DNA from 3 places in the Propionibacterium acidifaciens genome. Region 1 is predicted to be linked to each of the others. Evidence: riboswitches for the same ligand, from Rfam matches in the RefSeq annotation. Region 1 holds a riboswitch; each other region holds the start of a gene.
The links. A riboswitch is a leader RNA that binds a small molecule or an ion and turns the genes downstream of it on or off. The one in region 1 is predicted to bind cobalamin.
Positions count from the first base shown of each region.

Region 2: another riboswitch for cobalamin. It lies ahead of EGX94_RS07645 (ABC transporter substrate-binding protein); the one in region 1 lies ahead of mutA (methylmalonyl-CoA mutase small subunit).
Region 3: another riboswitch for cobalamin. It lies ahead of nikB (nickel ABC transporter permease); the one in region 1 lies ahead of mutA (methylmalonyl-CoA mutase small subunit).

Region 1 covers NZ_CP033719.1:2,072,875-2,082,377, reverse strand. Annotated here, with positions in the region: gene EGX94_RS08795 (ABC transporter ATP-binding protein) at 1-16, shown strand, start outside; gene EGX94_RS08790 (adenylosuccinate synthase) at 245-1,528, opposite strand; gene EGX94_RS08785 (nucleoside hydrolase) at 1,755-2,834, shown strand; gene meaB (methylmalonyl Co-A mutase-associated GTPase MeaB) at 3,003-4,010, opposite strand; gene scpA (methylmalonyl-CoA mutase) at 4,003-6,207, opposite strand; gene mutA (methylmalonyl-CoA mutase small subunit) at 6,204-8,108, opposite strand; cobalamin riboswitch at 8,394-8,604, opposite strand; gene EGX94_RS08765 (ABC transporter substrate-binding protein) at 9,145-9,503, shown strand, end outside.
Region 2 covers NZ_CP033719.1:1,807,627-1,817,129, forward strand. Annotated here, with positions in the region: gene EGX94_RS07615 (mannosyltransferase family protein) at 1-128, opposite strand, end outside; gene EGX94_RS07620 (hypothetical protein) at 226-744, opposite strand; gene mmuM (homocysteine S-methyltransferase) at 1,001-1,927, opposite strand; gene EGX94_RS07630 (hypothetical protein) at 2,312-3,016, shown strand; gene EGX94_RS07635 (hypothetical protein) at 3,169-4,107, opposite strand; gene EGX94_RS07640 (coiled-coil domain-containing protein) at 4,094-5,362, opposite strand; cobalamin riboswitch at 5,853-6,029, shown strand; gene EGX94_RS07645 (ABC transporter substrate-binding protein) at 6,086-7,123, shown strand; gene EGX94_RS07650 (ABC transporter substrate-binding protein) at 7,245-8,276, shown strand; gene EGX94_RS07655 (FecCD family ABC transporter permease) at 8,288-9,313, shown strand; gene EGX94_RS07660 (ABC transporter ATP-binding protein) at 9,310-9,503, shown strand, end outside.
Region 3 covers NZ_CP033719.1:464,940-474,442, reverse strand. Annotated here, with positions in the region: gene pheS (phenylalanine--tRNA ligase subunit alpha) at 1-343, shown strand, start outside; gene pheT (phenylalanine--tRNA ligase subunit beta) at 340-2,865, shown strand; cobalamin riboswitch at 3,028-3,239, shown strand; gene nikB (nickel ABC transporter permease) at 3,336-4,280, shown strand; gene nikC (nickel transporter permease) at 4,277-5,158, shown strand; gene EGX94_RS02035 (ABC transporter substrate-binding protein) at 5,193-6,797, shown strand; gene EGX94_RS02030 (ABC transporter ATP-binding protein) at 6,916-7,665, shown strand; gene EGX94_RS02025 (ABC transporter ATP-binding protein) at 7,676-8,590, shown strand; gene EGX94_RS02020 (MATE family efflux transporter) at 8,587-9,503, shown strand, end outside.

The DNA of each region.
Region 1 (9,503 bases):
GGGGCCCGGCCGATGAGCGGGGCGATCGGGGCCCCGGGGCGCGGCGGGCCGGGGCTCAGGACCATCCTGATCCACGGCGGGATGCACGACTCGTCGTCCCGGCGCCTCGGGTGCCGGGCGGGGCGCGACGAGCACCGGGGGGAGCACGGCCCCGCCCGATCCCGCTGATGCCGCGGTTCCCGGTCGACGACCGATCAGGGCCGCAGGATCAACGGCTCCCGGAGACGAGCTCCTCGGGCCGCCTTCAGATGAGCTCGTTGATGATGATCGTCTGGTCGCGGCCCGGGCCCACCCCGATGCCGGAGATGCGGCAGCCGATGCGCTCCTCGAGGTGGCGCACGTAGGCCCGGCAGTTGGCCGGCAGCTCGTCGAAGCAGCGGGCGCCCGAGATGTCCTCGGTCCAGCCGTCGACGTACTCGTAGATCGGCTTCGCCCCCGTCAGCTCGTTCATGGTGGCGGGCCACTCGTCGAAGCGCTTCCCGTCGACGTCGTAGGCCACGCACACCGGGATCCTCTCCCAGCCGGTGAGCACGTCGAGCTTGGTGAGGAAGATGTCGGTGCAGCCGTTGATCTTCGCAGACTGGCCGACCACGAGCGAGTCGAACCAGCCGCAGCGGCGCGGACGCCCGGTGGTGGCGCCGTACTCGCCACCGTCCCGGCGCAGCCTCTCCCCGTCCTCGTCGAACAGCTCGGTGGGGAAGGGGCCCTCCCCGACACGGGTGATGTAGGCCTTCGAGATGCCGATGACCCGGTCGATGCGCGTGGGGCCGACGCCCGAACCGGTGCAGGCGCCGCCCGCGGTCGGGTTGGAGCTCGTCACGTACGGGTAGGTGCCGTGGTCGACGTCGAGGTGGTGCGCCTGGGCGCCCTCGAGGAGGACGACCCTGCCCTCGTCGAGGGCGTCGTTGAGCAGACGGCCCGTGTCGACGATGGAGGGGGCGAAGCGATCGGCGTACCCGAGCAGCTCCTCGGTGACCTGCTCGGCGTCGATGGGATGGCGGTTGTAGATCTTCGTGAGGATCTGGTTCTTCTGGTCGAGGCTGGCCTCGACCTTGTCGTGCAGGCCGGCCGGGTCGAGCAGGTCCTGCATGCGCAGGCCGATGCGGTTGACCTTGTCGGAGTAGGCCGGGCCGATGCCGCGACCGGTCGTGCCGATGCGTCGTTTGCCGGCGAAGCGCTCGCTCACCTTGTCGAGCGTGCGGTGGTACGGGGCGATGATGTGCGCGTTGGCGCTGATGAGCGGGGGGGCGACGTGCACATCGCGCCTGACCAGCTCGTCGAGCTCGGCGGCGAGCACCCCGAGGTCGATGACGACGCCGTTGCCGATGACGCAGGTGCAGTCGGGGTTGAGGATGCCCGAGGGCAACAGGTGCAGGACGAACTTCTCACCGTTCACGACGACGGTGTGTCCGGCGTTGTTGCCGCCGGAGTAACGGACGCAGTAGTCGACCCGCTCCCCGATCTGGTCGGTGGCCTTGCCCTTGCCCTCGTCGCCCCACTGGGCGCCGATCACCACGATGCCTGGCATGTATGCCTCCCTGGTCGGTGGTCGGGGCGTCCGCCCCGACGCACGAAAGCCCGCTGTGCTGCGCAAGCGCACCGCATCCGCATCGCATCGGGCTCTTGCACAGGGATTCTAAGGGCCGCCGGGCGGCACCGTCGCGGCCGCCCCGCATCTGGACGCCCGACCGGTGCGCCGCGGCGCGGGCGCCCGGGCCACAATGGGGGCCGAGGACGACGGCAGGAGGACGAGGATGCGGCTCATCGCCGACGTGGACACCGGCATCGACGACGCGCTGGCCCTCGTCCTGCTCGCCGCCCGGCCCGACGTCGACCTGGTGGGCGTCTCGACGACGACCGGCAACACGACCGCCGCCCGGGCCGCCCGCAACAGCGCCGCCGTCCTGGCGCTGGCCGGCCGCCCCGGGGTCCCCGTCTGGACGGGCTCGGGCCGCCCCCTCGTCGTCGAGCCGGAGACGACGCCGCAGACCCACGGCGACGAGGGCCTGGGCCGTGCGGCGCTGCCGGACGCGTCCGGCGCCCTGCACCCCGGCGACCCGATCACCGGACTGTGGCTGCCGCAGCTGCGCGCGCACCCCGGGGAGACGACCCTGCTCGTCACCGGCCCCCTGACGAACCTGGCCCTGGCCCTGCGCGCCGAGCCGCGCCTGCCGCGGCTGGCCCGTCGGGTCGTCATCATGGGCGGGTCGTTCAACCACCCGGGCAACACGCTGCCGACCTCGGAGTGGAACGCCTGGTGCGATCCGCACGCGGCGGCGGAGGTCTACGCGGCCTTCGAGGGCCTGCCCGCCGAGCGGCTGCCGCTCGTGTGCCCGCTCAACGTCACCGAGACCGTCGAGCTGCGCCCCGGCGTGCTCGACGGGATCGCCGGGCGGATCGGGGTCGACGCCCCGCACCTGGGCCCGGACGCCCCGCGCCCGGGCGCGCCGAGCCGCACCGGCAGCGCCCTGTTCGATCTGCTCATCGACGCGCTGCGCTTCTACTTCGAATTCCACGCCGACCACGGCTGCGGATACCTGGCGCAGGTCCACGACCTGCTGGCGGCCGAGGTGGCGGTGGGCGAGCCGCTCGGCGCCCGGGCCGAGGCGCTGTGGGTCGGCGTCGAGACAGGCGCGGGCATCACCCGCGGCACGACCGTCGCCGACGTGCGCCGCCTGCTCGGCCGCGCCCCCAGCGCCCGGGTGCTCACGGACGTCGACCCGGCGGCTGCGATCGACGCGCTCGTGAGGGCGGTCGTCTCGCTGTCCACCCGCGGAGGGGGTGCGGGGACGGGCCGTGGGGCGTCAGCCGTGGCCGAGGGCCTTGCGACGTAGTCGCCGGGCTCCTCCCCACGTCCCCATGGCCCCGGCCCGGGACCGCGAACCGGTCAGGACATGGCGGGGCGCACCCGCCAGCGGGTCCGGCCCGCGGCCCGCCGGTCCATGCCGGGGGCGGGAGGGGCGACGGGTCGAGGGGCCGGGGGCCTCGACGTCGGGCCGGGATCAGTTCCACCGGTAGCCCGGGAGCTGCCCGGCCCAGGCCGTGAGGAACTCGGCCGAGGCGTCGAGGGCGCTCTCGGTGGACTTCTCGACCTTCGCCTCGAGTTCGCGGCCGAGCTCGCGCAGCTCCTGGGTGGAGCGCAGCGAGTCGAGGACCTGACCCTCGATCTGGGCCCACATCCACTCGATCTGCTGGTCGGCGCGGTAACGGGCCAGGCCGGTGGTCCCGTCGATCCAGGCGCGATGCTCCTCGACGGCCTTCCAGACGTCGTCCAGGCCGTCGCCGGTCAGGGCCGAGCAGGTCATGACCGGGGTCCGGCGGCCGGTGGACTCGTCGTTGATGAGCTTCATGGCGATCGACAGGTCCCGCGCCGTGACGCGGGCCTCGCTCGCATTGTCGCCGTCGGCCTTGTTGACGGCGATGACGTCGGCGAGCTCGAGGATGCCGCGCTTGATGCCCTGCAGCTGGTCACCGGAGCGGGCGAGGGCGAGCAGGAGGAAGGTGTCGACCATGCCCGCCACCGCGACCTCGGACTGGCCGACGCCGACCGTCTCGACGATGACGGTGTCGTAGCCGGCGGCCTCGACGATGATCATGGCCTCACGCGTGGCGCGCGCCACACCGCCCAGATGGCAGCCGGACGGCGAGGGGCGGATGTAGGCCCGGTCGGACTCGGCGAGCTTGCCCATCCGCGTGCGGTCGCCGAGGATCGAACCGCCCGTACGGGTGCTCGACGGGTCGACCGCCAGCACGGCCACCCTGTGGCCGCGTTCAATGAGGCGGCATCCCATGGCGTCGATGAAGGTCGACTTGCCGGCGCCGGGGACACCCGTGAGGCCGACGCGCGTGGCCCCGCCCGCATGGGGGAGCAGCTGCGCGAGCAGCCTGCGCGCCAGGGGACGATGGGCCGGCAGGGCGGACTCGACCAGCGTGATCGCCCTGGCCATGCCGGCGCGCTGGCCGGCCAGGACCTGGCCGACCAGCGCATCGACGTCGATGCTCCTAGGCATTCGCCGGAACCTCATCGCCGAGGGCCCGGAGCAGCTCCTTGAGCAGGCGCACCGCCGAATCCGGGATGACCGTGCCCGGCGGGTAGATGTCCACGGCGCCCGCATCGCGCAGCGCCTGGAAGTCCTGCTCGGGGATGACGCCCCCCACGACGATGAGGATGTCCTTGCGGCCCAGGGCGTCGAGCTCGCGGCGCAGAGCCGGGACGAGCGTGAGATGGCCCGCGGCCAGCGAGGACACGCCCACCACGTGGACGTCGGCCTCGATGGCCTGCCGCGCCGTCTCCTCCGGCGTCTGGAACAGCGGGCCCACGTCGACGTCGAAGCCGAGATCGGCGAAGGCCGTCGCGACGACCTTCTGCCCGCGGTCGTGACCGTCCTGGCCCATCTTGGCCAGCAGGATGCGGGGGCGACGGCCCTCGGCCTGCTCGAACCGCTCGACGAGCTCGCGCGCCTCGTCCACCTCGGGGGACTCCTTCACTTCCTTGGCGTAGACGCCGGAGATCGTCCGGATCTGCGCCGTGTAACGACCGAAGCTGCGCTCCATGGCGTCGCTCATCTCGCCCACGGAGGCCATCGCGCGACCCGCCTCGATGCAGAGCTTGAGGAGGTTGCGATCGGGATCGGTGGGATCGGGGTTCGCGGCGGCCCAGGCGAGCTTGTCGAGGGCCGCCCTGGTGGCCTCCTCGTCGCGCTCGGCGCGCAGCTTGACCAGCTTGGCCTTCTGCTCGGCGAGCACCTGGGAGTTGTCGACCTTGAGGACGTCGATCGGGTCCTCGTGCTCGAGACGGTACTTGTTCACACCGATGAGCGGCTGACGGCCGGAGTCGATGCGCGCCTGGGTACGAGCCGCGGCCTCCTCGATGCGCATCTTCGGGATCCCCTGCTCGATGGCCTTGGCCATGCCGCCGGCCGCCTCGACCTCCTGGATGTGGCCCCAGGCCTTGAGGGCGAGGTCCTTGGTGAGTTCCTCGACGTAGGCCGAGCCGCTCCACGGGTCGATGACGCGGCAGGTGCCCGACTCCTGCTGCAGGAACAGCTGGGTGTTGCGGGCGATGCGGGCCGAGAAGTCGGTCGGCAGGGCGATGGCCTCGTCGAGGGAGTTCGTGTGCAGCGACTGGGTGTGCCCCTGGGTCGCGGCCATGGCCTCGGCGCAGGTGCGGACGACGTTGTTGTACACGTCCTGGGCGGTCAGCGACCAGCCGGAGGTCTGCGAATGCGTGCGCAGGCTCATCGACTTGTTGTTCTTCGGCCCGAACTGGTGGACGAGCTTGGCCCACAGCATGCGGGCCGCGCGCATCTTGGCGACCTCCATGAAGAAGTTGGTGCCGATGGCCCAGAAGAACGACAGGCGCGGGGCGAACTGGTCGACCTTGAGGCCGACGGACTCGCCGGCGCGGATGTAGTCGACACCGTCGGCCAGCGTGTAGGCCATCTCGATGTCGGCCGTGGCACCGGCCTCCTGCATGTGGTAGCCGGAGATGGAGATCGAGTTCCACTTCGGCATGTTCGCGCTGGCGAACGCGAAGATGTCGGAGATGATCCTCATCGAGGGCTGCGGCGGGTAGATGTAGGTGTTGCGAACCATGAACTCCTTGAGGATGTCGTTCTGGATCGTCCCCGCCAGCTGCTCCATCTTGACGCCCTGCTCCTCGGCCGTCACCACGTAGAGGGCGAGGATCGGCAGGACGGCGCCGTTCATCGTCATCGACACGCTCATCTGGTCGAGCGGGATGCCGGCGAACAGCTCGCGCATGTCGTAGACGGAGTCGACCGCCACACCGGCCATGCCGACGTCGCCGCCCACCCTCGGGTTGTCCGAGTCGTAGCCGCGGTGGGTCGGCAGGTCGAAGGCGACCGACAGGCCCTTCTGGCCGGCCGCGAGGTTGCGGCGGTAGAAGGCGTTGGACTCCTTCGCCGTGGAGAAGCCGGCGTACTGGCGGATCGTCCACGGGCGGAAGGCGTACATGGTGGCGTACGGGCCGTGCGTGAACGGCGGCAGACCGGCGTAGGTGTCGAGCCAGTCGACGCCCCGGTAGGCGTCCTCTCCGTAGAGTGTGCCGACCGGGATCTGCTCGGGGGTCAGCCACTTCTCGCCGGTGCCGGCCGCCTCGGCCAGTCGTGCGAAGTCCTCGGCGGCGGAGCCGGGAACCGGGCTGTCGCCGAGACCGATGGAATCGAAACGAGGAAGAGTGCTCACTTGGCCACCCCCATGACATCGAACGTGCGGGTGAGGATGTCGACGACATCCATCCCCATGAACAGCCGGCCGTCGAAGATTCCGGCGGCCTCGTCGTCGGAGATGCCCAGCTCCTTGTAGGCGCCGGACAGGTAGACGGCCCTGGCGCCAGCGTCGCGAAGGGCCCTCGCGACCTCGACGCCCTGCTGCGCGTAGACCTTGGCGGACGAGCACAGGTCGGCGACCTGGGCGCCACTGGCCTTGAAGGCGGCGACGATCTCGTCGACCGTGCCCCCCTCGGCCTCCGGGGTCTCCATCCCGGCGACGTGCCAGATGGGGGCCGAGAAGCCCTCGCGCCCGCCGAAGTCGCGACGGGTGCCCAGGCAGGCAAGGAAGACCTTCGGACGCTCGCCGTTCGCGGCGGAGCGGTCGACGAGCCGCTCGAAGGGCTCGGCGTCGCGGTGCCACTCCAGGCCGCCGCGTGCGGGCGCCGGCGGATAGGGCTTGACCTCGATCGTCCGGGCGTCCAGCATCGGGAACTCGCTCACCGCGGTGATCGGCTGCTTGCGGTTGGCCAGACGCTTGGCGCGCTCGGCGTTGCAGGCCGCCAGGACCTCGGCGACGTGGCCTCCGGCGAGGGCCGCGGCCATGCCGCCGGCGGCCTCGACCTTCTGGAACTCGGCCCAGCCGGCCCTGGCCAGCGAGTCGGTCAGGGACTCGACGTAGAAGGAGCCGCCGGCCGGGTCGTTGACGCGCCCGATGTTGACCTCCTCGGCGAGGATGATGCCGGTGTTGCGGGCGATCCTGCGGACGAAGTCGTCGGGCAGGCCGAAGGCGGCGCAGAACGGCAGGGTCGTGATGGCGTCGGCGCCGCCGACAGCGGCGGCGAAGGTGGAGATCGTGCCGCGCAGGATGTTGACGTAGGGATCCTCGCGGGTCAGCTCACGCCAGCTCGTGACGGCGCTCTGACGGGCGCCGCGCTTGTCCTCGTCCACGCCGAAGACCTCGCCGATCCGCGACCAGCACGTGCGGAGCGCGCGCAGCCGGGAGATGGTGAGGAACTGGTCGTGGGTGGCGGTGACGCGGAACTCGATCGCCCGGAAGGCCTCGTTGACGTCGACGCCCTGCTCGACGAGTGCACGCACGTACTCGGCGCCGGTGGCCAGCGCCCAGGCGAGCTCGGCCACGTCGCCGGCGCCGGCATTGTGGTAGATCGTCGAGTCGACGGTGATCGCATTGCCGTTCGGGTAGGCGGCGGTGCGCCGGACCCATTCGCCGAGCCCCGACAGGTCGGCGGCGGAGCCCCGGAGGGCGGCCAGGCCGGTGGGGTCGATGCCGAGGTTGAAGAAGACGTGGTCCTTGGGCCTGTCGGAGGCCTCGTAGACGGCCAGGAGCGCCTCGGCGGCGGCCTTCTGGTCCTCGCGGGAGGAGACCTCGATCTTCGCCATCTCGAGGAGCACGTCGGAGAGCACCTCGGCCACGTCGGAGGGCCCGACGGCATCGGAGCCGACGCGCAGCCAGATGGAGGTGACGCCGCGCTCGAGATCGGTGAGGACCGCCTTGCGGGTGAAGGCCGCATCGGAATCCTCGTGGAGAGCGCGCACGTCCCAGGCGTCGGCCTCGCCGTTGCGGACGGCGGCGCCGCGGGTGAAGGGGGCGACCCCGGGATAGCCCAGTGGACCGGGGACGTCATCGCGCCTGTACATCGGCTTGACGTCGATGCCGTCGACGGTGTGGACCGTCAGACGCTTCATGCACTGCTCGAAGGTCAGCTGCTTCTCCGGGGGACGACCACGGTTGAGAACCTTGGCCACCTCGATCTCCCACTGCTCCTCGGTGGCTGCCGGGAAATCGCCGGCGAGACTGAGCTGCGTGGGCGTGGCCTCTTCGGCCGCGGGGGCGCCCGATTCGGTGTTGCTCATTCGACTCCTGCTCCTGAAGGGTCAAGGTGCGCTCTGCGGTAGGGCGCACCGGGGACTGGCTGCCGACCGGTCATCGGCGGGCGCCGAGCACGGGACCCGAGCGCCCGTCCGCGGCCTCGACTCCCGGACCTGCGGGTCCGCCGGTGACTCCCACCGGCTCGCCCGGCAGACGCTCGCCGGAACCGCTGGCACTGATCCGAGGGAACCGACGCCGACGATGATGCGCATCGCCGGGCACCGATCGCCTCGATCCGTGGACCCTCCGCGGGGCACGTTCCGCAGCAGCTGGCGCTGCTGCGGCTGGCAGGTCTTCGGGCTCATGGGCATTCGGGATCGCTCCCGGTTCCTACGCCACCGCTTCCCAGGCCGAGCGGCCCAGTGCCCGTTGTGGCGTTGTTCCCATATACCGCTGCGGGACAGCTCCGGCCTCTCACCGGAATTCCCTCTTGCGACGACCCACCTGACGATGGGTCGAACCAGCACTTCTCAATGTACACAAGACGACGCCACCGCATACCCCCGGGGCCCATGGATTCGGCCCGTGCACACCTCGGCGGGCAGCGGTGAGCGCCCGGCTCCGTACGGGCAACGGCGATCGTCCTGCGGTTTCCGGGAGAAGTGCGGTCGGGAGCGGACGGCCCCGGATCACGACCGGCGGGAGCGGCTCCCCGCCATCATGACCGCGCGGGAAGGCGGTCGGGCCGCGTCTTCGAGACGCCGACCACCTGGTCGAGACCATGGCCGCGCGGGAGGGCGGTCGGGAACCGCCGGCCTCCGGACCCGCCCGCCCCGCGGTGAGGCCGCACGAGCACCGCAGGGCGGACGCCCGTCACCGCACCGGCCCGCCCGGCCCTGCGGTCGTCGTGCGAAGACGCCCGGGAGCCGCGGGAGTCCACCGGCGGAAGCCCTGCCTCACCTTCTGAGATGGCAACGAATTTCCTTGTGGAGTTCGCAAAGAATTTCACACAAAGGTCTTGTATTTTTCAGTCCGTTCATGGGTATGGTGACCGCGTCCGCACCATCGCAGGAGGCCGTCATGCCCATCACCAGTCGTCGTCACCGCCGGGCCGGCAGGACACTCGCCCTGGTGCTGTGCGCGGCGATGTCGGTGCTCGGCGCGAGCTGCTCGAGCGGTCAGGGCGCACCGTCGCCGAGCGAGCCGCCGCCGACCTCGACCGGCGCCGACCCGATGCCCATGACGGGCACCGAGTTCCCGCTGAGCATCACCGACGTCAGCGGCCGGAGCGTCGACTTCGAGTCGGCGCCGCAGCGGGTGTGCATCCTGGCCGGCACCGCCATGAACATCTGGTACGACGTGGGCGGCACGGCCGTCTGCTCGGTGCAGATCACCGACAACGTGAAGACGGTCCCGGAGAACGACGCGGCGATGCGGGC
Region 2 (9,503 bases), 270 kb from region 1:
GCGCCGAGGGCCGCCGCCAGGGCGAGGAAGAAGGCCCGGCTGAGCGCCCACCAGAGCGCGCCGGTGCGCAGGTCATCGCGCCATCGGAGCGCATCACCGCGGATGCGCGGTGCGGGGACAGCGGTCATGACGCGTTCGGTTCCTCGGATCCTCGGGGCGGTCGGCCCGGCGCGGGCCCACCCAAGGATAAGGCCCGGCGCCCTCCGGCGCCCCGGGACGGCCCTCTCAGCAACCGGGGACGATCCGCCCTGCGGCCGCGCACCGCGCGAACCAGGCGTCGAGCCCGGCGCGGCGCTCGTCGATGCGGGCCAGTTCGGCCATCATGCGGCGGTTCTCGATGCGGATGCTCTCGTTGCGCTCGTCGATGCGCCCGTTGGCGGCGCCCAGACGCTCGTTGCGGTACGGGATGACGACGATGTTCACGGCCAGGACGACCAGGCCGCCGAGGAGGAGGGCGGCCGGAACGGTCGCGACGAGGCGGCCCGGGTTCGTGCCGGCGCCAGTGGTCAGCAGGACGGCGAGGAGCGCGGCCTCGACGGCGGTCGCGCAGCGCAGCGCATGGCGGCGGGTCCACGGGGCCCGCGCCGCGAGGTGCGGGATCGGGAAGCGGATGCGGTCCTCGATCATCCGGCGCTCCATGTCGAGTTCGGCGACGGCCCGCGCATGGACGGCGCCCGGCCGCCTGTCGCTGTGCGGCGCCGCCGTCGTGGTGGCGCTCGTGCGGTGCAGGATGCCGCTGCTCATGGTCGCTTCGCTTCCCCCTGTCCCGGACGGGTGGTCGTCGTGCGGGATCGTCCGCCGACGCCCCGCCGACGAGGCCCTCACAGGTGATGAATAGCACGGATCGGGTCGTGGGCGGAGCGCGTCGGGCGGCCCGCGGCGCTCCCCGGGGCCCGCCGCATGGCCGGACGGGTGATGAAGTCCCTGACCGGGCGGTTTGCTGGGAAACGGCTGTGACTTCCTGGCAGGATGCTGAGAAGCGCCCCTGATCGATCCCCGATCATCGGAGGGCGGCGGCGATCCGGGCGATGTCGGCCGGCCGCGTGCGGCAGCAGCCGCCGATGAGGCGGGCTCCCGAGGCGAGCCAGCCCGGTACGAGGCGGGCCCAGTCGACCGGGGTCCGGGCGGGCCTCCAGCGGCGGGACCGGGCGTCCCACGCCTCCCCCGAGTTCGGGTAGCAGACGAGCGGCTTGCCGGTGCCGGAGGCGAGCGTCTCCAGCGCGGGGGCGACGAGGGCCGGCGCGACGCAGTTCACGCCGACCGCCGCCACCGTGTCCTCCTCCTGCGCCCATCGGGTGGCTTCGACGAGGGGCGTGCCGTCGGCGAGGACCACCGGGCCGCCGTCGCGGCGCACCTGGAAGCAGACCCACGCCGGGCGGTCGGTCTCGGCCGCGATGAGCCCGACGAGTGCGCGAGCCTCGTCCAGCCGGGGCATCGTCTCGACGGCGAGGACGTCGACGCCGGCCTCTGCGAGGGCGCGGACGCGCTCGACGTGGAAGACGCGGTACTCGGCGGGACTCAGCTCGTAGGTGCCCGTGTACTCCGAGCCGTCGCACAGGTACGCGCCGAAGGGGCCGATGCTGCCGGCCACGAGCGCGCGTCGCCCGGGGCGCCGGTCGGCCCGGTCCTCGACGGCCAGGCGGGCGAGCTCGGCGGCGTCGCGGATGAGCCCGCGCGCCTGGGCCGGTCGCGCCCCGGCATCGGTCAGGCCGAGCACGGACGCCTGGTAGGTGTTCGTCTCGATGACCCGGGCGCCCGCGTCGAGATACGCGGCGTGCACTGCGCCGATCGCCTCGGGCGCCGAGTCGATGGCCGCCGCCGACCACAGGCTCTCGTGCATCGGCACGCTCCGGGCCTCCAGCTCGGTGGCCATCGCCCCGTCCAGGACGACCGGGCCCGCCGCGAGCAGATCGGTGAAGGAGCCCATGGCCCCATCCTGCCGCGCCGCCGTCCGTCCCTCTCCGTTCGGGGCCCGTCCTCCTGCGCCCGCATCAGCCCTCTTGTCCTGTGCCCTGTCGTCCGTCCCTCTCCCGTTCCCACCTCATTTCCGTGTTGACACCCGGGTCGTGCCCGAGGTGCCGACGCAGAGGTGAGGTGGGAGCGGGGAGGTGAGGTGGGGTGCGAGCACGGAAGTGGGGTGGGAAGCGGTGAGGGGGACGAGGGGAGCCGGCCGGTCGTCGGTCCCGTCCCGTGCCCCGTCTGTCCCGTCCCGTGCTCCGCCGGCCCCGTTCCGTGCTTTCGGCGGTGCTCCCGGTACCCTGATCGCGGGTCCGTGCGGTGGGCGCGGGCCGCGAATCTGAGGTGGTCGACGATGAGCAGTCCCGTGAACGGTGGATTCGCCTGTTTCAACTGCGGGCTCCTGCTGGCTCCCGACACGGCGCGGTGCCCGCGCTGCGGGGCGCCGCAGCCGGGGCGCGCGAACGGATGCCCTGGCGCCGGCCACCCGAGTCACGTGCCGCCCGCCGAGCCCCTGCACCCGGCCGTCACGGCGATCATCACCTTCTTCTTCGGTCTCTTCGGCCTCATCCCGTGCCTCATCAGCACGAGCCGGGCCAAGCGGCTCAGTCTCCCCACGAGGCCCCACTGGCTGGCCTTCTGGATCCCCGAGCTCGTGAGGGTGTCCATCTACGTCATCGTGGCCATCGGCATGATCGCCGGCGTCGGCATCCTCGCCGGCCTGGCCCCCCGGAGCCCGGGCGGCTCCGGCGGCGTCGCGCCGAGTTCGTCGTACTCGTACTCGACGACCGCTCCCAGCGCGACGAGCTCGTCGGCGCTCGGCTGGCCCGCGGGCGCCGTCGAGTGCTCCTCGAGCGTCGCGGCCGGCAACGACCGGACCAGCTGCGAGTTCGCCCTCAACGTCGCCGACGCCTGGCAGCGGAGCGACAGGGCCTCGACCCAGACGGTCGAGGCCTACAGCCCGGTGACCAACGAGAAGTACACGATGGGGTGCGCCACCGTCGCCGGGTACACGACCTGCTCCGGCGGCAACGGAGCCGTGGTCTACATCCGGAGCTGACGGCGGTCCGCCCGAGACGAGAGGGGCGGGGGTCGGGGCGCGGTCGCTGGCGGTGCCGTGCCCGGCGGCCGTGACCCCTCCCGACGGGGCCATCGACAAGTCAACGGGCCGGGCGCGGCCCGACCCGATCGTCCGCACGGCGCGGGCGGGGCCTACCCGAGGGAGGCGGCCAGCCGGTCGAGCACGGCCGTGGCCGCCTCGAAGCCGTCGGCGTCCTGGGCCGCCATGGCGACGAGCACCCGCTGGCCCGCCGGGTTCGTGTACCAGCCGAGCTGGCGCGCCATGTAGCCCCCGGCGGGCGAGGGGCCCCAGCCGCTCTTGTGGACGGCGCCGGGGCGCGAGCCGATGCCCCAGGCCTGGGCGGGATCGACCCGGCCCATGTCGGCGATCACCTCGTCCGCCCCGTCGAGGCAGGGCAGCTGGGAGAGGAAGCCGACCTGGGCGTCGGTCGTCCACTGGGTCTGCCCGAAGATCGAGAAGCCGGCGGCGAGCTGCTCGGCCGGAACCGTCGTCGTCCCGTCCCCCGCCCGGCGCAGCACCTGCGTGACGGCATCGGCCCGTTCCGCGTCCGTGCCGCCCAGGGACATCCACAGGGCGTCGGCTGCGCTGTTGTCGGACTCCTCGAGGGCCAGGGCGACCGAGTCGGCCTGCGCCTCGCCCTGGCCGGAGTCGATGACCGCCAGGGCGAGCGGGATCTTCGAGGTGCTCCAGGCCGGCAGGTCCTCGAGGGCGCCGGCGGTCCGGATGCCCCCGTCGGGGGCGTACCAGCTCATCCGCACCGCCGCGCCCGAGGCCTCCGCCGCCTCGACGGCCGCCCGGATGCCGGCCTCGTCCCCGTCCGGGGGGCCGAGCCCGCCGGTGTCGCAGCCCTGCGGCAGGGACGCGCCCGCCGCGTCGGACCACGCCCCGGACGGCGTCGCCGCCGTCGAGGACGCGGGGGTGCTCGTCGCGGGCGCTGCGGCGCAGCCGCACAGGCAGACGGCGGCGAACGCCGCGGCGAGACGGCCGCCGAGCGTCCTCGCGCGGCCTGCGGCGCGGTTCGACGAGCCGTGCCCGCGCGGGAGGCCCGCCGAAGGCTCAGGCGGTCGCATTCGGCAGCCAGACGCTGGACCAGCCGATGAGCGGTTCGCCCCAGCCCGCCGACGGTGTGTCGAGCGAGATCATCCCGACGCCGCCGTTCGCCGCGCCGTTGGAGTAGATCATGCCGTTGCCGGCGTACATGGCCACGTGGCCGTAGGGATTGCCGGCGGGCGTGCCGTCGTACCAGACGAGGGCGCCCACGGGGATGTTCGAGGTGTCGTGCTGCATCTGCCCGGCCGCCTCGATGGTGGCCGCGGCGTCGGTGGCCGAGTTCACCCCGGAGCTGGTGTAGCCGTAGAAGGCGGCGACGAGGGCCAGGCACATGTTCCCGTAGTACATGTTCCCCTCGAGCGACCGGGCCGTGGACACGGCCTCGTCGACGCTGTACGGAGCGATCTGCCCGGGCGCGATGTTCGCCGTGAGCCAACTGGCCCCCGCCTCGACGCTGGACCGGGCGGCCGCTGCGGCGGAGGCGGCGGCAGCGGCGGCGGCCTCCTCGTCGCGGGCCTGGATCCGCGCGGCCAGGTCGCCCGCCCGGCCCTTCAGCGTCTCGTCGTCGGACACCGCCTGGTCGACGAGCTCCTGGGCCGTGGCCAGGGCGGCCTGGTTCGCGTCGACCCTCGTCTGGACTGTCGCCGCGGCGTCGGCGGCGGTCCGGGCGGCGGTCCGGGCGGCGTCGAGCTGTCCGACCGCGTTGTCGCGGGCGGTCTGGGCGTCGTTCTCGGCCGTCACCAGCGCGTCCCGCTTGGTCTGGAGCTCGTCGAGGGCGTCCTGGTAGGCGTTCACCTTGGTCTCGGTGGCCGAGAAGGACTGGTTGGCCCACTGGACGCGGTTGCTGATCCGGTTGGTCGATCCGTCGCCGATGAGCAGGGCGATGCTCGTGAGCCCGGTGCTCTGCTGGGCGGCCTGGCTGGCGACCATGCCGACCTCCTGCTTGGCCGTGTCGACCCGCGTCTGGGCGGCATCGACCTCGCTCTGCGCGGCCTGCCGGTTGTCCTGGGCCGTGGTGAGGGCGGCCGATGCGGCGTCGGCGGCGCTCTGGGCGTCCTGCTGGGCCCGGTTCGCGGCGTCGGCGGCCTGCTGGGCGCCGGCCAGCTCGTCGCGGGAGGCCGTGAGGGCGCTCATCGCCGCGTCGAGGGCTGCGTAGCCGTCGGACACGGCGCCGGACGAACCGGCGATCTGGTCCTGGAGCGCGGCGTACTGGTCATCGAGGTCGTCGGCGCGGGCGCTCGCGGCTCCCTGGGCCAGGAGCAGGGCGGACGCCACCGCGACGGACAGCGCGACTCGTGCGGGACGCCACCGGCGGTGCCCGGCACGAGAAGCCGTTTTCGAGTAAAGGGGAAGGTCCCGATTCACGGTTCTCTGCTTTCTGTTGTTCGTGGGAGCGCGCCCGGCCCGGTCGGGCCTGCGGCGCGCTCTCGCGGTCGCGACGGTCACGCGTCACCCGCGCCCGCGGGCGCGGAGAGTGGAGCGGCGCGACGAACGCCTCAGGATCACGATAACTGCCGAGGCCACGAAGGGGAAGCGGTCCGCGCCGGGCGCGGCGCATCCGGAGGGCGCGCCCTCCGGATGCGGGCGGCGTCGGAGCCCGGGTTGCGCCGCCCGTGCTGTCGGCGGGACGCGCCGTCGAGTCCCTGCGCGTCGTTGAGTCCCCCGATGGCGGTGCAGCCGCTCGGTGCTCGGGACGCATCGTACTGAGTCGTCGTCGGTGCTGGCGGGCCGCTGCCCCCTGCTCGTCCTGACGACGGCAATGGGATATGGTGCTCGCGTCATCGAGTGCTCGCAGGAGCAGGGAATCCGGTGCGAGGCCGGAACTGACGCGCAGCGGTATGGGTGACGCCGGATCGACGATCCACTGGGCACCACGGCCTGGGAAGGACGATCCCGGCGGGCGAGCCCGAGTCCGAAGACCGATCGGTGACGCGTCCCGAGGACGGGGCGCAGGCAGCGGGTGCCGCGCATGCACCCCGACCTCGAAGGAGAACCGCCATGGGGCGGACAATTCCCCCTGCCATCCGCATCGGTACGGTCATCTGCTGCTGCGCGCTCATCGCAGCGGGCTGCTCGTCGGGCTCGGCGGGCGCCGGATCCTCGTCCGCCCCGGCCTCGGTCCAGGCCGGCTTCCCGCTGACGATGACCCGCTGCGGCCAGGAGCTCCACTTCGACGCGCCTCCCCAACGCGCGGTGACGATCAACCAGGCCTCCACCGAGATCCAGCTCGCCCTCGGGGCCGGCCCGCAGATGGTCGGCACAGCCGCCTGGTCCGACCAGGTGCTCGACGAGTACGCCGACGAGAACTCCTCGATCGAGCAGCTCGCCATGAACTACCCGTCGCTCGAAACGGTGCTCGACAAGAACCCCGACCTGGTCACCGCGGCCTTCGAGTACACCTTCACCGACGAGGGCGTCGCCCCGCAGTCGAAGTTCGCCGAGCTCGGCATCCCGGCGTACCTGCCCGAGTACGAGTGCACGATCGTCAACAACAACACGACCGGCCGGCGCCTGACGATGGACGACATCCACCAGGAGATCCGCGACCTGGCCGCCATCCACGGCGTACCAGAGCGCGGCGACGAGCTCGTCGGCGAGCTCCGGGCCCGCATGGACGCGGCCGCGAGGACGGCCTCGGATGCCGGCTCCCGGGGCAGGACCGTCTTCTACTGGTACTCCTCCGACGAGGTCCCCTACAGCGCGGGCGGCATCGGGGCCCCGCAGATCGCCGCCGACACCGTCGGAGCCACGAACATCTACGCCGACTCCGACGAGGAATGGCCGCAGGTGAACTGGGAGGACGTCGCGGCCAAGAACCCCGACGTCCTCGTCCTCGGCGACCTCAAGCGCGCCATGCAGTCCGGGGACACCGCCGACGACAAGATCGCCCACCTCGAGTCCAACCCGGTCACGGCCCAGATGGACGCGGTGCGCAACAGGCGCTACGTCATCGTCCCTGGCTCCTCGCTCGACCCGTCGATGCGCACCGTCGACCTCGCCGAGGCCCTGGCCGGGGCCCTCGCCGAATCCGGCTGACCCGCACCCATCTGCACCATCGCCGCCCGCGCCCGCCCGGCTCCGCGAGCGCGCGACCGGGACGCCGCCCGTGCCACGGCGTCCCCCGTCCACCGGGCCATCGCAAGGAGGAACGAACATCATGCGCATCCGCACCCCGCTCATCGGCCTGGCCGCCGCCTCGCTGCTGCTCGCCGGCTGCTCGGGCAATGCCGGCGACTCGTCCACGCAGTCCGGCTCGGCCGCGGGCGGCTTCCCGCTGACCATCACCAACTGCGGCCACGAGCTGCACTTCGACAAGGCCCCCGAGCGCACCGTCTCGCTGAACCAGTCGTCCACCGAGATCCAGCTCTCCCTCGGCGTCGCCGACACGATGGTCGGCACCGCCACGTGGACCGATCCGGTGCTGAGCAGTCTCGAGGCCGAGAACGACGAGGTCCCGCGTCTGGCCGACAACAACGCCTCGTTCGAGACGGTCCTCGCGGCGAGCCCCGACTTCGTCTCGGCGTCGTTCCCCAACACGCTCGACGACACCGGCTCGGGCTCCTACGCCAGCTACGCCAACCTCGGCGTGCCCGCCTATCTCGCCCCGAACCAGTGCGAGAAGGGCGACAGCGGGGACGGCGACTCCGAGAGGTCCGAGGTGCTCGCGATGGACGACATCTACCAGGAGATCGACGACCTGGCCGCCATCCACGGCGTGCCCGACAAGGGCAACGAGCTGGTCGACTCGCTGCGGGGCCGCCTCGACGCCGCCGTCTCCGGCGCGAACGTCGACGGCGGCGAGGTGAGCGCCGCCTTCTGGTTCGCCAACTCCGAGTCCCCGTACGTCGCCGGAGGCACCGGCGCCTCGCAGATGATCTCCAACGACCTCAAGGTGACGAACGTCTACTCCGACGACGCCAAGGAGTGGCCGCAGGTCAGCTGGGAGGACCTGGCCGCCAAGAATCCCGACGTCCTCGTCCTCGGCGACCTCACCCGCAAGTCGCAGACCGCCGAGACGGCGCAGGCCAAGATCGACTACCTCAGGTCCAACCCGGTCACGGCCCAGATGGGCGCGGTGCGCAACGACCGCTTCATCATCGTCGCCGGCGGCGACATGAACCCGTCGATCCGCACCGTCGACCTGGCCGAGAAGATCGGCGCCGGTCTGAAGCAGTACGGGCTGCGATGAGCCCGCGGCCCATGGCGCGCTCCGGGCGGTTCAACGCCGGGCTCGTCACCGCCGTCGGCGTCGTCCTCCTCGCAGTGTCGGTGGTGACGGCCATCACCTTCGGCCCCGCCGACCTCGGTGTCGGCCAGGTGTGGTCGGTGCTGGCCAGCAGGCTGCACCTGGCCGGCGATCCGGGCCTCACGACGCTCCAGGTGGCGATGGTCTGGCAGCTGCGCCTGCCGCGCGTCCTGCTGGCCGCCGCCTGCGGCGCCTCGCTGAGCATCTGCGGGGTCATCATGCAGTCGCTGCTGCGCAACCCGCTGGCCGAGCCCTATCTGCTGGGCGTCTCCTCGGGAGCCTCGACCGGTGCGGTCCTCGTCCTCGTGCTGGGCGTCGGCTCGGCCCTCGGCCTGTCGGGCGGCGCCTTCGTCGGCGCCCTCGGCGCGTTCGCGATCATGCTCGCCCTGGCCGGACTGGCCGGCGGGACGACCGACAAGATCGTGCTGGCCGGCGTGGCCGTCACGCAGGGCTTCTCGGCGCTCACCTCGTTCATCATCATGGTCGGGGCCGACGCGAACACGACGCGCGGCGTCCTGTACTGGCTCATGGGCTCCCTGGCCAGCGCCTCCTGGACCGACGTGGCGCAGACGGCGGCGGGCTTCGCCGTCATCATGGCGCTGGCCCTGGGCATGGCCGGTTCGCTCGACGCCTTCACCTTCGGCGAGCGCCAGGCGGCCTCGCTGGGGGTGGCGGTGCGGCGCACCCGGGTGACGCTGCTCGTGCTCACCGCCCTGCTCACCGCGGTCGTCGTGGCCTCCAGCGGGGCCATCGGCTTCGTCGGCCTGGTGCTGCCGCACATGGCGCGCATGCTCGTCGGCTCGCGGCACCGCGGGGTGCTGCCGGTCTCGGCGGTGCTCGGCGCGATCTTCCTGCTGTGGGCCGACACGATCGCCCGCTCGGCGTTCGCCCCGCTGGAGGTGCCGGTCGGCGTCATCACGGCGATGGTCGGCGTGCCCGTGTTCGCCGTGCTGCTGTCGAGGAGGAGGGGTTCCCGATGAGGCTCGAGGCGAAGGGCGTCGGCTGGTCGGCGGGCGGCACGGTCATCATCGACGGCATCGACGTGACCGCCGTCCCCGGCCACGTGCTGGGGCTGCTGGGGCCCAACGGCGCCGGGAAGTCGACGCTCATGAACGTCCTGGCGAGGCTCGTCGCGCCCGACCACGGCGAGTTGAGCCTCGACGGGCGCGA
Region 3 (9,503 bases), 1.5 Mb from region 1:
CGGCGACATCCGCACGCGCCTGCGCCCGCACTACTTCCCGTTCACCGAGCCGAGCGCCGAGGTCGACCTCGAGTGCTTCGTCTGCCACGGCTCCTCGGTCGGGGACCCCGAGCGCCCCTGCCGCGCCTGCCGCTCCGAGGGGTGGATCGAGTGGGGCGGCTGCGGCGTCGTCAACCCGCGCGTGCTCGTCGCCGCCGGCATCGACCCGAACGTCTACTCCGGCTTCGCCTTCGGCATGGGCGTCGACCGCACCGTCATGTTCCGCAACAACGCCCCCGACCTGCGCGACTTCGTCGAGGGCGACGTGAGATTCAGTCGTTCGCTGGTGGGGGGTGCGCGATGAGGGCGCCGATGAGTTGGCTCCGCGATCTGGTGGAGCTCCCGCACGGCGTGACCTGCGCCCAGGTGGCGGACGCCTTCACCCGGATGGGTCTGCAGGTCGAGCACGTCGAGACCGTCGGCGCCGACGTGAGCGGCCGGGTCGTCGTCGGCCGCGTCCTGGACTTCGTCGAGGAACCCCAGCGCAACGGGAAAACCATCCGCTGGTGCCGCGTCGACGTGGGCCCGTTCAACGACTCCGAGGTCAACCCCGAGATCGAGAACGCCCGCGGCATCGTCTGCGGCGCCAGCAACTTCGCCAAGGGCGACCACGTCGTCGTCTCGCTGCCCGGCGCGATGCTGGCCGGCGGTTTCGGGATCAGCGCCCGCCGGACCTACGGGCACATGAGCGACGGCATGATCTGCGCCGCCGACGAGCTGGGCATCGGCGAGGACCGCACCGGCATCATCGTGCTCCCGCCGGCGGAGGCGGCCCGGGCCGGTCTCGGCTCCGACGCGATGGCGCTGCTCGGCGTTCCCGACGAGGTCCTCGACATCGACGTGACCCCCGACCTGGGCCATGCACTGTCGATGCGGGGCCTGGCCCGCGAGGCCGCGCAGGCCTTCGATGTGCCCTACAACGACCTCTACTCGCGTCGCGTGCCCGACCCGGCCCAGGACGCCTACCCGGTGCGCGTCGAGTCGGACGACTGCCAGCTGTTCGTCGCCCTGTGCGTCAACGGCATCGATCCGCACGCGCCCACCCCGACGTGGATGCGCCACCGGCTCGAGGCCGCCGGCATGCGCGCGATCAGCCTGCCCGTCGACATCACCAACTACGTCATGCTCGAGTCGGGCCAGCCGCTGCACGGCTACGACGCCGACGCGCTGCTGGGCCCGATCGTCGTGCGCAGGGCCGCCGCCGGCGAGCGGCTCACCACGCTCGACGACGTCGAGCGCACCCTGAGCGCCGAGGACCTGCTCATCACCGACGACTCGGGCCCCATCGGCCTGGCGGGCGTCATGGGCGGCCGGACCACCGAGCTGAACGACGGGACGACGAACGTCGTCATCGAGGCGGCCCACTTCTCGCCCGGCACGATCGGGCGCACCTACCGGCGCCACAAGCTGCCCTCGGAGGCCTCCCGTCGCTTCGAGCGCATGGTCGACCCGGGCGTGGCCTGCGCCGCGGCACGGATGGCCGCCCGACTGTTCGCCGAGTACGCCGGCGGCACGATCGCCGAGGGCGTCACCGTCGTCGGCCGAGTGCCCCAGCCGCCGTCCCTGACGATCGACGCCGGTCTGCCCGCGCACATCCTGGGCGCCCGCATCGACGCCGACCGCGTCGTCGAGGTGCTCCGCGCCGCCGGCGTCGAGGTCCGCAGGCGGGGCTCCTCACTCGCCCTGACCCCGCCCACCTGGCGCACCGACCTGCGCGATCCCTACGACTACGTCGAGGAGGTCGGCCGCAAGCTCGGCCTAGACGTCATCGAGCCGAGGGTGCCCCGCGCCGTCGCCGGCCGGGGCCTCAGCCCCGCCCAGCGCGCCCGCCGCGCGGTCAGCGCCGCGGTGGCCGGGGCCGGTTTCGTCGAGGTCATCACGCTGCCCTTCCTCTCCGACTCCGAGCTCGACGGCCTCGGGCTGCCCGACGACGACGAGCGGCGCCGCCTCGTGCGGCTGGCCAATCCGCTCGCCGACACCGCCCCGTACCTGCGCACGACCCTCCTGCCGGGGCTGTTCGCCGCCGCCCGGCGCAACATCTCGCGCAGCCAGGACGACCTGGCCCTCTTCGAGGCCGGCTCGGTCTTCCGGGGCGGGCCCGCCCCGGCGGCCCCGATGCCCGAGGTCGACCATCGTCCCTCCGACGCCGAGATCGCCGCGATCCGCGCGGCACTGCCCGACCAGCCCCGCATGATCGCCGCGGTGCTCACCGGCCAGTGGCTGCCCGGCGGCTGGGACCACGCCGCCGTCCCGGCGGACTGGACCCATGCGGTGCACTTCGCCCAGACCGCGGCCGCGACGCTCGGCCTGACGCTGGAGCGCAGGGCCGCGTCGATCGCCCCCTGGCACCCCGGCCGGTGCGCCGAGCTGTCGGTGCGCGGCGCGGGCGGAGAACGGGTCGTCCTCGGCGCCGCTGGCGAGCTGCACCCCGAGGTCGTCCGGGCCCACGGGCTGCCGGAGCGGACCTGCGCCGTCGAGCTCGACCTCGACCTGCTCGTGGCCTGCGCGCCCGGCGGCGGCGAGGTCACCGCGCTGAGCGGCTTCCCGCTGGCCAAGGAGGACGTCGCCCTCATCGTCGACGAGCGGGTCCCCGCGTCCGAGGTCGAGGCCGCCCTCGTCGAGGGCGCAGGCGAGCTGCTCGAGTCGATCGCGCTCTTCGACGTCTTCCGGGGCCCGCAGATCGGCGAGGGCCGCAAGTCGCTCGCCTACGGCCTGCGCCTGCGCGGGCCCGACCGGACGCTCACCCAGGCCGAGGCGGCGGCGGCCCGCGACGGCGCCGTGCGGCTCGCCGTCGAGCGCCTCGGCGCGGTGCCCCGCGAGGCGTGAGCCCCGCGGTCGAGGGTTCCGGGAGGCGTGAGCCTCACGGGCGCCGTCCGGCGCCCCCGTCCAGCGCTCGCCCCGGGTGAGTGCCCGATCGCGGGCGTCCGGCGTGCGGGGGCGGCGGCAGCTGGTACTCTGCTGTCGCGAAGCAAGGGTTGCTGCGCACCCCCGTGCGCAGCGCCCCCAGGTGCCCGGCCGGCCCGACGGGTCGTCCGGGAGAATAGGGAACCGCGTGGGAATCGCGGACGGGACCGCCGCTGTGAGCGTCCCGGGTCCTCATCGGCGTGAGCCGGCCACCGTCCGTCGGGAAGGTCGAGGGCCCGTCGGGGCAACCGCCCCGGGGCGCGAGTCAGAAGACCTGCCTGGGAACCGTTCCGCGTCGCCGCGGCACTTGGCGACCGGGCGCCCCTCGCGGGGTCACGAGAATCCGGTTGTGACGAACGGCACTCGTCATGATCGTGAGGTGACTTCGACCCGTGGACCCCAGATGGCTGGCCCGACGGCTGGGCCAGATCCTCATCGTGCTGGTGGGCATCAGCTTCATCACCTTCACGCTCGTCTGGCTGGCGCCCGGCGATCCCGCTCAGGCCGTGTACACCAGTCAGGGGATCACGCCCACCCCCGAGATGGTCGATCAGATGCGGGTGCGCCTCGGCCTCGACAAGCCCTTCCTCGTGCAGTACGTCACCTGGCTCGGCAACTGCCTGCACGGCGACTTCGGCACCTCGTACTCGCTGAACAAGCCCGTCGCCGATCTCATGCTCGTCCGCCTGTGGCCGACCATCAAGCTCTCGCTGGCCTCCCTGCTGCTCATGCTCGTCGTCGCCGTCCCGCTGGGCATGCTCGCCGCGGTGCGCCGGGGCGGCATCGCCGACCGCCTCGTCCGCGGCTTCAGCTTCCTGGGCATCTCGATGCCGAACTTCTGGTTCGGCCTGCTCCTCATCTGGGCGGTCGCCCTCAAACTCGGCTGGCTGCCGGTCGTTTCGACGGGGCAGGGCCTCGACAGGCTCATCCTGCCGGCCGCGACCCTGGCCTTCGCGATGATCGGCAAGTACACCCGGCAGGTGCGCACGGCCGTCCTCGAGGAGCTCGGCCAGGACTACGTCGTCGGCGCCCGGGCGCGCGGCCTCTCCGAGCGCGCCATCCTCACCCGGCACGTCCTGCCCAACGCCCAGCTGCCCCTCATCACCCTGCTGGGCCTGTCGCTCGGCTCGCTGCTGGGCGGCACGGCGGTCGTCGAGGTCGTCTTCTCCTATCCCGGTCTGGGCAACATGGCGGTCACCGCCGTCACCTCGTACGACTACCCGCTCGTGCAGACCTATGTGCTGTGGATCGCGCTGATCTACATGGTCATCAACCTGGTGGTCGACGTCTCCTACGCCCGACTCGATCCCCGCGTCCGCCGAGGAGCCCGGTCATGAGCCCATCGCACCGCATCCGTCGCTTCCTCGGCGCGCACCGGGCGTTCTGCGTCCACGCGGCGCTGGCCCTGGTCATCGTCCTGGTCGCCCTGCTCGCCGGCGTCATCGCCCCCATGAGCCCCTACGAGGCCAACCTGGCGGAGGCCTTCCAGGGGCCGAGCGCGCAGCACTGGTTCGGCACGGACAAGCTCGGCCGCGACATGGCCTCGCGCGTCATCTACGGCACCCGCGTCTCGCTGGCCGCCTCGATCGTCCTCGTCCTCGTCATCTCCGTCGTCGGCTCGCTGCTCGGCGTCATCGCCGGCTACGCGGGCGGCCTCGTCGACGCGGTCATCATGCGGGTCTCCGACATGATGATCTCCTTCCCCGGGATCGTCCTGGCCATCGCAGTGGCCGGCCTCATGGGGGCCAGCATCCGCAATGCGATCATCGCCCTGGCCGTCGTCAGCTGGACCAAGTACGCCCGGCTGGCGCGCAGCCTCGTGCTGAAGATCCGCCACAGCGACTTCGTGACGGCCGCCGAGCTCACCGGTGCCCGTCCGGGCCGCCTCATCCGCCGGTACCTGCTGCCGAACGCCCTGCCGACGCTCGTCATCACCGCCGCGACCGACATCGGCACGATGATGCTCGAGCTGGCCGGCCTGTCCTTCCTCGGCTTCGGCGCCCAGCCGCCGCAGGCCGAGTGGGGCCTCATGCTCAACGAGGGCCGCGCCTACCTGCTCGACTCGCCCTGGCTCATGATCTTCCCCGGCGCGGCGATCTGCGCGACCGTCATCGTCTTCAACCTGTTGGGCGACGCGCTGCGCGACGTCCTCGATCCCCGCCATGCCGGCCCCGACGAGGCCGTCGTGGAACTCACCACGGCCCCACTGGCCTGACCCACCACCCACCACCGTGAAGGAGCGCATTGAGATGCAGGGAATCATCGTCACCCGCCGCGGCCTGCTGGCCGCCTCGGCGGCCGGAACCGTCGTCGCCGGCCTCGGACTGACCGGCTGCTCGTCGTCCGACTCCGGCGGTTCGAGCGGCACCGAGCTGAAGTTCGGCTGCACCAACTTCTCCAAGGAGTCCCTCGACCCGTCGAACCAGCCCAACGCCGCCTGGGCGTGCATGCGCTACGGCATCGGCGAGTCGTTGTTCAAGTTCGACGAGAAGATGGTGCCCCAGCCGTACCTGGCCGAGTCCTGCACGCCCGACGACGAGCACCTCACGTGGACGATCGCGCTGCGCGAGGGGCTCAAGTTCTCCACCGGCACCGAGGTGACCGCCACGAAGGTCGCCGAGTCCCTCCAGCACATGTTCGACAAGGAGGGCTCCGAGGGCTCGTCCGCGCCGTCGACCTTCATGAAGCCGGTCTCGATCACGCCCGACGACGGCGCCCGCACCGTGACCATCGTGACCGGGAGCCCGTCGGCCGACCTCTCGGCGGCCCTGGCCAATCCGCTGTTCGAGATCCTCGACATCGCCGGCAGCGAGAACCTCGGCGAGAAGCCGATCGGCACCGGCCCCTACGCCGTCACCGAGTTCAACTCGGGCCAGGACGTCAAGCTCGTCCGCAACACCAACTACTGGAACGGCGAGGTGCCCTACGAGAGCGTCCACGTCATCTTCATCGACGACTCCTCGAGCCTCACCAAGTTCATGGCCCTGCAGTCCGGCGACGTCGACGTCACCGAGAACATCACGGCCATGTCCGACCTCGAGACGCTGCGGAACGACTCCACCTACTCGGTCTCGCAGACGATCGGCATGCGCACGGGCTTCTCGTACCTCAACGCCGCCGAGGGCCGCCCGCTCGCCAACAAGGACCTGCGCAGGGCCGTCCTCATGGCGGTCGACGACGCGACGATCACCGGGACGACGGTCGGCGGCCTGTACACCGCGGGCTGCTCGGTCGTCCCCTCCTCGCTCGACTTCGGCTACGACCAGCTCACCGACGCCACGCCCCACGACCCCGAGAGGGCCAAGCAGATCCTCGACGCCGCGGGCATCGTCGACTCCGACGGCGACGGCTTCCGCGAGCTCGACGGCACGAAGATCAACCTGGACTACCTCACCTACGAGTCCCGGAACCTGTCGGTCATGGCCGAGGCCGTGGCCAGCCAGCTCGCCTCGATCGGCATCCAGGCGACGGTCACCAAGCTCGACGCCGACACCGAGTGGAACAAGCTCGTCGCCGGCGAGTACGACCTCAACTCCAGCAACTGGATGACGGCCCAGGAGGGCGAGCCCTACAGCTACCTGGCCAACTGGTACTCCAGGAGCGGGGCCAACTACTGCGCCTACCACAACGACGAGTACGACTCGCTGTACGAGCAGCTGGCCACCCAGCTCGACACGGCCGAGCGCAAGAAGATCTATGTGCGCCTCCAGCAGATCCTCATCGACGACGCGGCGGTCCTCGTGCACGGCTACTACAACAGCAACATGTGCTCGAACACGAAGGCCGTGAGCGATGCGAGCGTCTCGACCGCGGACTACTACTGGATCACGAGCGCCTTCAAGCCGGCGAAGTGAGTCGGCGGCGATGACGGGCAGCGGGCCTGGGCCGGAGGGGCCCTCGGGGAGGGGCGCGGCGGACGATGCGGCGTCGCGCGGCGGCGCGGCGCGCGACGAGCTGCTCCGCGTCTGCGGGATGACCGTCAGCTACGACGGGGCGCTCGCCGTCGTCGACGTGAGCGTCGACGTGGCGCCCGGGGAGATCGTGGCCGTCGTGGGGGAGTCCGGCTCGGGCAAGACCACGGTGATCCGCTCCGTCCTCGGCCTGCTGCCGGCCAGCGGCAGGATCAGCGCCGGCGACGTCGTCTTCGAGGGGCGTTCGCTGGTCGGCCTGGGCCGGGCGCAGTGGCTCGACCTGCGCCGGCACCGCATGGCGATGGTCTTCCAGGACACCGGGGCGATGCTCAACCCCGTGCGGCGCATCGGCGGCCAGTTCGTCGAGTACATCCGCACGGCCGAGCCGGGCTGCTCGGCGGCGCGGGCCCGGCAGCGCGCCGAGACCATGCTCGGGCGCATGGCGCTGCCGGACCCGCACCGCGTCATGGGCTCCTACGCCTTCGAGCTGTCCGGCGGCATGCGCCAGCGGGTCGGCATCGCCATGGCGATGACCTTCAGCCCGGCCCTGCTCCTGGCCGACGAGCCGACGAGCGCCCTCGACGTGACGATGCAGGCCGAGATCGTCCGCCAGATGCTCGCCCTGCGCCGCGAGGAGGGCACGGCGATCATGATCGTCACCCACAACCTCGGCGTGGCCGCCCACATGGCCGACCGGATCATGGTCATGCGCGCCGGGCGCGTCCTCGAGCTCGGGCCGACCGAGCGGGTCATCGACCACCCCACCCATGAGTACACGGCATCGCTGCTGGCCAGCATGCCGTCGCTGTGAGGAGACGAACGTGTCCACGCCTGCGATGAGCGCCGAGGGGCTCACCAAGACCTTCCGCACCCCGGGCGGCGGGAGCCTCACCGCCTGCGAGGACGTCTCCGTCGAGCTGACGCAGGGCCGGACGGTCGCGATCGTGGGGGAGTCCGGCTCGGGCAAGAGCACCCTGCTGCGCATGCTCACCGGCCTCGAGAGGCCCACGAGCGGCCGGGTGCTCCTCGGCGAGCAGGAGATCCAGGACGTGCGCGGCTCGCTCCTGCGCGAGGTGCGCCGCCACGTGCAGATGGTCTTCCAGGACCCGCTGGGCTCCTTCGCCCCGCGCATGCGCATCGCTGAGGCGGTCTGCGCCCCGCTCATCAACTACGACGCGATCGGGCGCCGCGAGGTCGTCCCGCGGGCCCGTGAGATGCTCCGCCTCGTCGGCCTGTCCGAGCACCTCGTGACGCGCCGCCCCCACCAGCTGTCCGGCGGCCAGCTCCAGCGCTGCGCCATCGCCCGGGCGCTCACCCTCGACCCGCAGGTGCTCCTGTGCGACGAGGCCACCAGCGCGCTCGACGTGAGCGCCCAGGCCGAGATCATGGCCCTGCTGGCCCGGCTGCAGGACGAGCGCGGCATCGCCATCGGCTTCGTCTGCCACGACCTGGCGCTCGTCGCCCACTTCGCCACGACGATCCTCGTCATGCACCGCGGCCGCGTCGTCGAGCAGCTGCCCGCCGAGGGCCTCGTCGAACGGGCCCGGCACCCCTACACGCGCAGGCTCCTGGCGTCCGTGCTCGACCTGCGCGACCGCGACGGCCACCTCGGCCGGGAGCCCGGGGGCGGATCCCGCCCCCGGCCGCAGGACGAGGCCGCCGACGGCCCGCTCGTCGAGATCGCCCCCGGGCACCTCGTGGCCCGTCCCGCGTCCGGCGCCGGGGACGGTCGATGACGGCGGCGCCGGGACTCGGCGGGCGCCGGGCCCGGGTCGTCGACCTGACGGCCGGTCCGCTGGCGCGGGGGATCGTCCTCTTCGCCCTGCTGCTGCTCGGCGCCGCGCTCATCCAGCTGCTCTACAGCACCGTCGACCTCATGTTCGTCGGCCACGTCCTGGGCACCGGGGCGGCCGCCGCGGTCGGCGCCAGCGGCCTGGTCGTCACCTGCCTCGTCGGCATCTTCACGGGGCTCGGCACGGGCACCGGCGTGCTCATCGCGGGGCACTTCGGCGCCGGCCGGCACAACGAGGTCGAGCGCGTCATGCACACCGCGCTCACCTTCGGCCTCGCCGGCGGCCTCGTCCTCATCCCCGTGATGATCGCCCTCGCCCCCGCCCTCATGGCCCGGCTCGGCACGCCGCCGGAGATCGTGCCGTCGGCCGTGGTCTACCTGCGCATCTACCTGCTCGGCCTGGTGAGCGTCGTCCTGTTCAACATGGGATCGGGGGTCCTGCGCGCCCTGGGCGACTCGCTCACCCCGATGCGCTGCCAGCTCGTGGGCGGCGTGGTGAACGTCCTCGTCGACGCCCTGTTCATCGTCGTCCTGCGCTGGGGGATCGGCGGTGCCGCCGTGGCGACGCTCCTGTCGCAGACGCTGGCGGCCGGGCTCGTCCTCCTCGCGCTGCGCCGCCTCGACGAGCGCTACCGGCTGCGCCTGTCGCGCTTCCACCTGCACCCGGTCACGCTGCGCGAGATCCTCGCGATCGGCCTGCCGGCGGGTGCGCAGGCCCTCGTCATCACGCTGAGCAATGTCGCCGTCCAGTACCGGATCAATGCGCTGGGCATCTGGGACATCGCGGCCTTCACCGTCTGGTTCCGCGTCGAGAACTTCATGTACATGCCCATCATGGCCCTCGGCCAGGCCGCCTC